DNA from 2 places in the Enterobacter sp. H2G27 genome. Region 1 is predicted to be linked to the other one. Evidence: predicted binding sites of a transcription regulator. Region 1 holds the regulator's gene; the other holds the start of a gene.
The links. Region 1 encodes PurR, which represses purine synthesis genes. Its sites were predicted from a motif close to CANGCAAACGTTTGCNTG; they were not measured.

Region 1 (5,219 bases):
TTCGCAATGGCCATCACGCAGAACGGGATCAAAATTTCGGCCAGACCGGCACCCGGAATAAAGCCAACGGCCCAGGTCCCGATGACGCTCAGCGCATACAGCACCAGCAGCCACGGCAGCATCTGCTGGCCTTCCCATTTTTGCAGCGCCGCGCGACAGCCGTACCCGCCCACAAGGAACGCGATTGTCTGCGGAACATAGCTCAGGCCGATGGCTGCCGGGCTGTAGCCCATATCGTGCAGAATGAACGGCGAGCCGGTGAGCCATGCGAAGAAGCTTGCCGAGCAGGCGGCATAGATCAGGACATTCCCGCGATACGCTTTGGCGCTCAACAGTGAGGTGAAGGTAATCGGCTTCGCGTCGGCATGCGCCTCTTTTTTATGCGCAGGCTTGAGGGCAAACGCCGGCAGCATCAGCACCAGCGTGATGGCAAACAGCGTGGCAAAAATGGCCTGCCAGTCAAAGTGCGCGAGGATCCAGCTGCCCAGCAGCGGAGCCAGGGCAGGGGAGAGGCCCACCAGCGGCATAATGGTGGCGAAAATACGGTTTGTGCGGTTAGCCGGGTAGTAGTCGGTCACCAGCGCCTGCCAGGTCACGGCCGCGGCACAGACGCCCACGGCCTGAACGAAGCGCAGCACCAGCAGCCAGGTGGCGTCGCGTACCCATAACATCCCCAGGCAGCCCACGGCAAAAATGGCCAGACCCAGCAGCAGTACCGGTTTACGACCAAAGCGATCCGAGAGCGGTCCCCAGAGCAGCTGTGCAAAAGCAAAACCGGCGAGGAACAAACTCAGGCTGGCACTGATGGCGGCAGCGGGGGTTTGCAAATCTTCCTGCATCGCGGCAAAAGCCGGCAGGTACATATCGGTGGCCAAAAAGCCCAGCACGCTTAAGCCGCCGAGCCAGACTAAAAAACCGTTCCTGGGTTGCATTATTTTATTCTCCTGAGGAGGCAGGTATACATTGGCGCTGAGTGTAGGGAGTGCAAAGCCGCTTGTGAAACGCTAATATTTGGCGGGTGCATTCAAATTTTTTGCAGGCAGAAAATGTGGTCAGATTATTCTCTTGAAGTGGTCGATGCTGTCGCGCGTAACGGCAGCTTCAGCGGTGCGGCGCAGGAGCTGCACCGCGTCCCTTCGGCCATCAGCTACACGGTGCGTCAACTGGAGGAGTGGCTGGCGGTTCCGCTGTTTGAGCGGCGGCATCGTGACGTGGAATTGACGCCCGCCGGGGCGTGGTTTTTGAAGGAAGGGCGTTCTGTTATCAAAAAAATGCAGATCACCCGCGAACAGTGCCAGCAGATCGCCAACGGCTGGCGGGGACATCTTTCCATCGCGGTGGATAACATCGTGAAGCCGGAACGCACCCGACAGATGATTGTCGATTTCTATCGTCATTTCTCTGACGTTGAGCTGCGGGTCTCGCAGGAGGTGTTCAACGGGGTGTGGGATGCGCTGGCGGACGGCAGGGCGGAGATGGCGATTGGCGCGACGCAGGCGATCCCGGTCGGGGGACGTTACGCCTTTCGCGACATGGGGATGCTGAGCTGGAAATGCGTGGTGGCCAGCGATCATCCTCTGGCAGCGATGGACGGGCCGCTTAGCGACGATACGCTGCGCAACTGGCCCTCGCTGGTGCTGGAGGATACGTCCCGTTCATTGCCCAAGCGTATCACCTGGCTTCTGGACAACCAGCGGCGGGTGGTGGCTCCGGACTGGGAATCGTCGGCGACGTGCCTCAGTGCCGGACTGTGCGTCGCGATGGTGCCCGTTCATTTTGCGCGTCCGCGCATCGATACCGGCGAATGGGTTGAACTGACGCTGGAAAATCCGTTCCCGGACGCGGCCTGCTGCCTGACCTGGCAACAAAATGATGTCTCGCCCGCCATGGCCTGGCTGCTGGATTATCTGGGGGACAGCGAAACGCTGAACCGGGAATGGTTACGGGAGCCAGCGTAGCTGGCCCCGTAAAGGGATTAACGACGGTAGTCGCGGAACGGACCGTCCGCAACGGAACGGCGTTCAATCAGGCGCGGGTGAACTTCAATGGACTGCGACTCTTCGCGCTTGTTGACGATCCTGTCGAGCAGCATATTGAAGGCCGTTTCGCCCAGCGAATCTTTCGGCTGGTGAATGGTGGTCAGCGCTGGGGTGAAGAAGCGCGCGTTACGCACGTTGTCATACCCGATCACGGAAATATCCTGCGGTACGCGCAGACCCAGCTCATCGGCGGCGCAGAGCGCGCCCATGGCCATGATGTCACCCCCGCAGAAAACGGCGGTCGGACGGTGCGGCTGGGAAACGATCTGCTGCATCGCGCGGTAGCCTGATTCCGGCTCAAAGTCGCCCTGCACGATCCAGTTTTCCGGCACGTTGATCAGCGCTTCTTCCATCGCTTTCATAAAACCGGCAAGACGGCCCGCCCCGGTGTTGCGCTCCAGCGGACCCGGGATCACGCCAATCTCGCGGTGACCGCGTTCGATCAAATAACGACCGGCCATATAGCCGCCTTCAAAAGCGTTATCGATAACGGAATCGGTGAAGTCTGCGCGCGCTTCGCCCCAGTCCATCACCACCATCGGAATATGGCGATACTCTTCCAGCATCGACAGCACTGACTCCGGATACTCGGAGCACATTACCAGCAGGCCATCAACGCGCTTTTGCGCCATCATCGACAGGTAGGCACGCTGTTTTTCAATGCTGTTCCACGCGTTGCCCAGAATCAGGGTATAGCCTTTCTGGAAGCAGTTCTTTTCGACCGCTTCAATGATCTCGGCAAAATAGGCCGCTTCACTGCTGGTTGCCAGCAATCCAATGGATTTGGTGTGATTAACCTTGAGGCTACGCGCAACCGCACTTGGCGAATAGTGCAGCTCTTTGATCGCTGCCCAGACGGCGTTGCGCGTCTCTTCCGCCACAAAGCGGGTTTTGTTAATTACATGTGATACGGTTGTGGTGGAAACGTTTGCGCGTTTTGCTACGTCTTTAATTGTTGCCATTAAATGTCACTCCAGACCATATCCTAAGCTCCTGAAAAACTTGAAGGTAAACGTTTGCCTTCTCTCACCCTTATCTCGCAATGTTGAATTGCGGCACGCCGGGAAAACGACACGGGACGTCAGGAGGGGGTCAATGGCCGGTACGCTAATAAATTTAGCGTGGAATTTTGTCCTATCTTGATGAAAAGGGGAAGAGGTAAAGTGGTTATCAGTATAAATCCAGGAAGATTTTTGACGTAATCTGTGCAAAAATGAGCAAGCTCACTTTTCGTGTGGGGATTAAAAGGAGAAAAATTGATGAGTTCCGATCTTAAGTTTTCGCTGTTCACCACCGTTGTTGTGCTGGCTCTGATTGTTGTGGCCGGTCTGACGGCTGCGCTGCACTGATTTACGCGGAGGGAGAGCCTTCTCCCTCCCGACTCCCCGGATTGTTACTTCTCTGGCAAAAATCTTTTGCCATTTTGTTAACTTCTCATTTTTTGTGATTGATGTCATGCTTTCCGCTTCTTTGTTCTGTGTCACCACGTGACACGGCATCCGGAGTTGACGCATGAAAATCAATTTTCCCCTGCTGGCCCTGGCGATTGGCGCTTTTGGGATTGGCACCACTGAATTCTCCCCGATGGGGTTACTGCCCGTCATCGCCCGCGGCGTGGACGTCTCGATCCCCGCGGCAGGCATGTTGATCAGCGCCTACGCTATCGGCGTGATGGTGGGGGCGCCGCTGATGACGCTTCTCCTTTCGCACCGCGCGCGCCGCAATGCGCTGATTTTCCTGATGGCGATTTTCACCCTCGGCAACGTGCTATCGGCCATTTCGCCGGACTACACCACGCTGATGCTGTCGCGTATTCTGACCAGCCTTAACCACGGCGCGTTCTTTGGGCTGGGATCGGTCGTTGCTGCCAGCGTGGTGCCAAAACACAAGCAGGCGAGCGCCGTGGCCACCATGTTTATGGGTCTGACCATCGCTAACATCGGCGGTGTTCCTGCTGCAACCTGGCTGGGAGAAGCGATCGGCTGGCGTATGTCTTTCCTGGCGACGGCCGGGCTGGGCGTGGTCGCGATGGTGGCATTGTTCTTCTCCCTGCCGAAAGGCAGCGCCGGAGAACGTCCGGAAGTGCGTAAGGAGCTGTCGGTGCTGGTGCGCCCGCAGGTGCTTTCCGCACTGCTTACCACCGTTCTCGGGGCAGGGGCGATGTTTACCCTCTATACCTATATTTCACCGGTACTGCACGATATCACCCACGCAACGCCTCTCTTTGTGACCGCGATGCTGGTGCTGATTGGCGTGGGCTTCTCGATTGGTAACTATCTCGGCGGGAAATTTGCCGACCGTTCCGTGAGCGGGACGCTGAAGGGCTTCTTAACCCTGCTGATTGTCATCATGATCGCCATTCCGTGGCTGGCGCGTAACGAGTTTGGCGCCGCGATGGCGATGGTCGTCTGGGGTGCAGCAACGTTCGCCGTGGTGCCACCGCTGCAGATGCGCGTGATGCGTGTTGCGCATGAAGCGCCGGGCCTCTCATCCTCGGTCAATATCGGTGCCTTTAACCTGGGCAATGCGCTCGGTGCGGCGGCCGGTGGGGCCGTTATTTCAGGTGGTCTGGGATACAGCTTTGTGCCGGTGATGGGGGCAATCATTGCCGCGCTCGGCCTGCTGTTGGTGATGATGTCGGGTCGTAAACAGCCAGAAGCAGCCTGCGCTGCGGAATAAACCAAAAACGCAGAAGGGCGAACCCTTCTGCGTGTCTTTTACGCGGCGAAGTTCTTCGCCACAAAGTCCCAGTTAACCAGTGCCCAGAAGTGTTCCAGGTAGTTCGGGCGCGCGTTACGGTAATCGATGTAGTAAGCGTGTTCCCATACGTCCACGGTCATCAGCGGCTTCGCGCTGGTGGTCAGCGGGGTGCCCGCGTTAGAGGTGGATACGATAGCCAGTTTGCCATCCGCCTCTTTAACCAGCCACGTCCAGCCTGAACCGAAGTTCTTGATGGCGGCATCGGTGAATTTCGCCTTGAAGTCCGCGAAGCTGCCAAAGGCGGCGTTGATGGCGGTAGCCAGTTCACCGGCAGGTTCACCGCCGGCATTCGGCGCCAGGCAGTGCCAGTAGAAGGTATGGTTCCACACCTGAGCGGCGTTGTTGAATACGCCACCTTCTGAGCTGCGGACGATCTCTTCCAGCGTTTTGCCTTCAAAATCGGTGCCCTTGATCAGGTTG
Region 2 (5,219 bases), 890 kb from region 1:
CACGGTTTACCGCGATATCCGCGACCTGTCGCTTTCCGGCGTGCCGGTGGAAGGTGAGGCGGGGAGTGGATATCGGCTGATGTCGGGCTTTGACCTGCCGCCGCTGATGCTGACAAATAAGGAGTCCGAGGCGTTGATCGTCGCGATTCGCCTGCTCAAAACCTGGGGTGGGGAATCGCTGTCGCGCGAGCTGGAGTCGGCTCAGGAGAAGGTGCTGGCTATCCTGCCCGAGGAGAGCCGCCGAAAGGCGGAGCAGACGCGGATCTACGCCCCGGATTTTTGCATGCAAAGCCACTCCCGCAGCGATTTTGACATGATTCATCAGGCGATTTCCGCCCAGCGCGTGCTGGCGCTGCATTACCGTGATGAAGCAGGACAGCTCTCAAAGCGCGAGGTTCAGCCGCTGGGCTTGTTCTTCTGGGGGGAGCGCTGGCTGCTGGCCGCGTGGTGTGAACGGCGCGATGACTATCGCTGTTTCCGGCTCGACCGATGCCTCAATATTGTGGCTACGGAAAGGCGGTTTAGCGAAAGTGCGGACAGGTCTCTGGCGGATTTTTTGCGGAAGGTGAAGCAGTAAAAAGCCGGGTGGCGGCTACGCCTTACCCGGCCTACATTTGGGTCGTAGGCCCGGTAAGCGTAGCGCCACCGGGCGAAACCCACACTGATTAGAAGTTGTAACCTACAACCAGGTAACCACCCCAACCGGTAGAACGGACGTTTTCTTTCATCCAATTCAGGTCGGCGTCGTCGTTCCACTGACCGCCGTTGTGCCAGTAACGCGCCACTACAGAGTAGTGCCAGTGATCGTAGTTCAGCGCCAGGATGTGGCTGGAGGCGATGGAGTCGTTAGTACGCTGTTTAATACCGTTCTCTGCGTAACCGCTCTTATCTCCCAGTTCTGAACCCCAGTCGAAGTTGGTGAAGCCGATGTAGCTCAGGTTACCGCCCCACAGCTGAGTGATTGGTACAAAGTATTTCACTTTGAAACGGTAGCCATCCCACTCATTCTGGTTTTCTGCACCGTAGTTCTGCCACTGGTATTTCGCGTAAACGTTCAGGGACAGGCTCATTGGCAGGCCGGTGTCAACATCGGTACCTAGACCCATATACCAGGTGCTCTGACGACCAGACTCGTTGCGGCCCATGTCGTAGATATAGTTGTTCGCGAAGTACCACTCTTTGAACGGACCGAAGCTGAGGTCGGTGCCGGTCAGCTTGTCGATGGAGAAGCGCGGCTCGATCTCCATGAACAGCGGAGAACCGTGGTTCCAGATACCTTTTGCCTGAGAGTTACCGCCGAAGAAGACCGGTGCATCCATGTAGCCGTAGAAATCAAACCAGTCTTTCTTGGCGAATGCTTCGTACTCCAGGTAGGTATCGTTGCGGATCTGTGGTCCGAAACGGGTGTGGTAGCTGCCGACTACGTTAACGCTCTGGTGCCACCAGTCGGAGAGGTATTGTGGTTTATCGTTTTCCGCTGCGTTAACAGTGAAAGAGGAAGAAAGTGCCAGCACGGCGCCAGCTGCGAGTAATGTTTTTTTCATAATCATGCCACTGATTGAAATTCCCTTTCGGGAGTGAAAAATGCGCGAATTGCGTTTCTAAATATTTCGTGTTTCTGCGGTGCCTATTATAGGAATCCCTGCTCACAAAAATATGTGTTGTTTCACATATCTCTCACACGCGTAATCGATTGCGTTCACGTTTGCGTACTTTAAACGGGCGGGATTGTAGCGGCAATCATTTATGTTGCCAATCCATACGAAATGTAAATGTTAGCGGAGTGACATTGCGCTCCGCTAAAAAGGAGGGGATTAGTGCGCGGCGGGTTGAATGTCGTGAATGCGGATAAAGCCTAACTGTTCCGGCGTAACGCCGCTTAACTGAAGCGGAATATCCACATCGCTTGGTGCTAAAACACTGGCCGGGGCAGTGAATAGCTGATTCTTCACGTTCACCTCCTGGTAATTCTCCGTTGTGCCCTGGATCTGGCCCCACTCGACGGTGCCGCTGAAGGCCGGAAGCGGATCGTTGGACTCTCCCTGGATGCGTAATGTTGCGCGAGTACCATCTGCGTTCGCCGCCACATTCACCAGAGACATTTTTAGCGTGCCGATCTGACTATTGAGACGCGCAGGCGTATTCGCGCCCGGCAGCAGATAAACCCCGCTGCTGGATTTGGCATTCAGCGCGTTTTGCTGGGTGATTTTCACCGTTTCTTTGTTCAGCTTGTCCATCGCCGTATTGAGCGTATTGACGCTCTGTTTCAACTGACGGACTTCGGTTTGCTGTGCACAGCCGCTAAGGGTGAAGAGGCTCCCCACCAGCAATATTTTCAGGTAACGTCTTGTCATTGCGTTTATTTCCTTGAAATAACGGATCGCCTTAATGGTAGCCAGCATCATCATGTGAGATATAGATCCTTTGTCTCAAAAAGCTCTTCCTTTGTTGTCAGGCCAGATCAGGGTAAAATGAAAATTAGTTAACCAGATAACAGGGATACCGTATGCATTGCCCATTCTGCTCCGCTGTGGATACCAAAGTCATCGACTCTCGTCTTGTGGGCGAAGGGTCATCCGTACGCCGTCGTCGGCAGTGTCTGGTGTGCAACGAGCGTTTCACGACCTTTGAGGTTGCAGAGCTGGTAATGCCGCGCGTGGTAAAAAGTAACGACGTGCGCGAGCCGTTTAACGAAGAGAAACTGCGCAGCGGGATGCTGAAGGCCCTCGAAAAACGTCCCGTCAGCGCAGACGACGTGGAGATGGCGTTAAACCACATAAAATCTTACCTTCGTGGTTTGGGTGAGCGTGAAGTGCCAAGCAAAATGATCGGCAACCTGGTGATGGAGCAGTTGAAAAAGCTCGATAAGGTCGCCTATATCCGCTTCGCCTCGGTCTACCGTAGCTTCGAAGACATCAAAGAGTTTGGCGAAGAGATCGCCCGCTTACAGGATTAAGCTCATGCAGGATGAGATTTACATGGCGCGAGCCATGAAGCTGGCGCAGCGCGGTCGTTTTACTACCCATCCCAACCCGAACGTCGGGTGCGTTATCGTCAACGATGGCGAGATTGTCGGAGAGGGGTTTCACTATCGGGCGGGCGAACCGCATGCCGAGGTTCATGCGTTGCGCATGGCCGGTGAGAAGGCGCGCGGTGCCACAGCCTACGTCACGCTGGAGCCCTGCAGCCATCACGGGCGTACGCCGCCGTGCTGTGAAGCGTTGATCGCGGCGGGTGTTTCACGCGTGGTCGCATCGATGCAGGACCCAAATCCGCAGGTGGCTGGACGCGGTCTGTATCGCCTGCAGCAGGAAGGCATTGACGTCAGTCATGGTCTGATGATGCAGGATGCGGAAGCGCTTAATAAAGGTTTCCTGAAGCGCATGCGCACGGGGTTCCCTTATATTCAGCTCAAGCTGGGCGCCTCGCTGGACGGCCGTACGGCAATGGCAAACGGTGAAAGCCAGTGGATCACTTCTCCACAGGCAAGGCGCGATGTGCAACGTCTGCGCGCGCAAAGCCATGCTATTCTCACCAGCAGTGAAACCGTTCTGGCTGACGATCCGGCCATGACCGTGCGCTGGGACGAGCTGAATGCCGATACCCAGGACCTGTACCCGCATGAGAACCTGCGTCAGCCGCTGCGTATTGTCATTGATAGCCAGAACCGCGTGACGCCGGAGCACCGCATCGTGCAGCAGCCGGGGGAAACCTGGATTGCCCGCACCAAAGAAGATACGCGCGAATGGCCGGAAGGCGTGCGCAGCATTCTGGTGCCGGAGCATAACGGCCATCTGGATCTGGTGGTGCTGATGATGCTGCTCGGCAAGCAGCAGGTGAACAGCATCTGGGTAGAGGCGGGGCCAACGCTCGCCGGTGCGTTCTTACAGGCCGGGCTGGTGGATGAACTGCTTGTTTACGTTGCGCCTAAACTGTTAGGCCACGACGCGCGCGGCCTGTTTGTGCTGCCCGGCCTTGAAAAACTGGCCGACGCACCGCAACTCACATTTAGCGAGATTCGTCCGGTAGGTCCGGATGTCTGCCTCCACTTAACGACAGCGTAATTGCTCCTGAAATAGGGAAGCAGTGCGCAAAGTATTATGATAAAATCCGCCCCCCTGCGGGGCCAAATGAACCCGTAAAGGAAGAGTATGAACATTATTGAAGCTGCTGTAGCTACCCCGGACGCTCGCGTCGCCATCACCATTGCGCGTTTCAACAACTTCATCAACGACAGCCTGCTGGAAGGTGCGATTGACGCCCTGAAACGTATCGGCCAGGTTAAAGATGACAACATTACCGTTGTTTGGGTTCCAGGCGCTTACGAACTGCCACTGGCGGCAGGCGCGCTGGCGAAAACCGGTAAATACGACGCGGTGATTGCGCTGGGTACCGTTATTCGTGGCGGCACTGCGCACTTCGAATACGTTGCGGGCGGTGCAAGCAACGGCCTGGCACACGTTGCGCAGGATGCTGAAATTCCTGTCGCATTCGGCGTGCTGACCACCGAAAGTATTGAACAAGCCATCGAACGTGCTGGCACCAAAGCCGGTAACAAAGGTGCAGAAGCTGCACTGACCGCGCTTGAAATGATTAATGTATTGAAAGCCATCAAGGCCTGATTTTTTTGTAAGGGGAATTCCGTGAAACCTGCTGCTCGTCGCCGCGCCCGTGAATGTGCCGTCCAGGCACTTTACTCCTGGCAGTTGTCCCAGAACGACATCGCTGATGTTGAATACCAGTTCTTGTCAGAACAGGACGTGAAAGACGTTGACGTTCTGTACTTCCGTGAACTGCTGTCGGGAGTGGCGACTAATAGCGCGTATCTCGATGGTCTGATGAAGCCTTATCTGTCCCGTCTGCTCGAAGAGCTGGGCCAGGTAGAAAAAGCAGTGTTGCGTATTGCGCTGTTTGAGCTGTCTAAACGTGATGATGTGCCGTACAAAGTGGCCATCAACGAAGCGATCGAACTGGCGAAAACCTTCGGCGCTGAAGACAGCCACAAGTTTGTAAACGGCGTACTTGATAAAGCTGCACCTGCGATCCGTCCCCACAAAAAGTGATCCGCAAACCGGAGTTCTGCATTGCCTGACGGGCGGTGCGGCTCCGGTTTTTTCTTTTATTTGCTGAGGCATAACGTATGGCATGCGGCGAATTCTCCCTGATTGCCCGTTATTTCGACCGTGTCAGAACCTCTCGTCTTGATGTTGAAACCGGCA

Region 2: the regulator PurR is predicted to act here: its motif matches at 1,683-1,700, upstream of ACW9E7_RS03445 (nucleoside-specific channel-forming protein Tsx).

The regions. Positions count from the first base shown of each region.
Region 1 covers NZ_JBSVSI010000001.1:1,632,127-1,637,345, forward strand. The annotation lists gene punC (purine nucleoside transporter PunC) at 1-932, opposite strand, end outside; gene punR (DNA-binding transcriptional activator PunR) at 1,047-1,958, shown strand; gene purR (HTH-type transcriptional repressor PurR) at 1,976-3,001, opposite strand; gene cydH (cytochrome bd-I oxidase subunit CydH) at 3,299-3,388, shown strand; gene ACW9E7_RS07780 (MFS transporter) at 3,552-4,718, shown strand; gene sodB (superoxide dismutase [Fe]) at 4,757-5,219, opposite strand, start outside.
Region 2 covers NZ_JBSVSI010000001.1:741,334-746,552, forward strand. The annotation lists gene ACW9E7_RS03440 (helix-turn-helix transcriptional regulator) at 1-577, shown strand, start outside; gene ACW9E7_RS03445 (nucleoside-specific channel-forming protein Tsx) at 666-1,544, opposite strand; gene ACW9E7_RS03450 (SadB/YajI family lipoprotein) at 1,815-2,354, opposite strand; gene nrdR (transcriptional regulator NrdR) at 2,507-2,956, shown strand; gene ribD (bifunctional diaminohydroxyphosphoribosylaminopyrimidine deaminase/5-amino-6-(5-phosphoribosylamino)uracil reductase RibD) at 2,961-4,064, shown strand; gene ribH (6,7-dimethyl-8-ribityllumazine synthase) at 4,152-4,622, shown strand; gene nusB (transcription antitermination factor NusB) at 4,644-5,063, shown strand; gene thiL (thiamine-phosphate kinase) at 5,141-5,219, shown strand, end outside.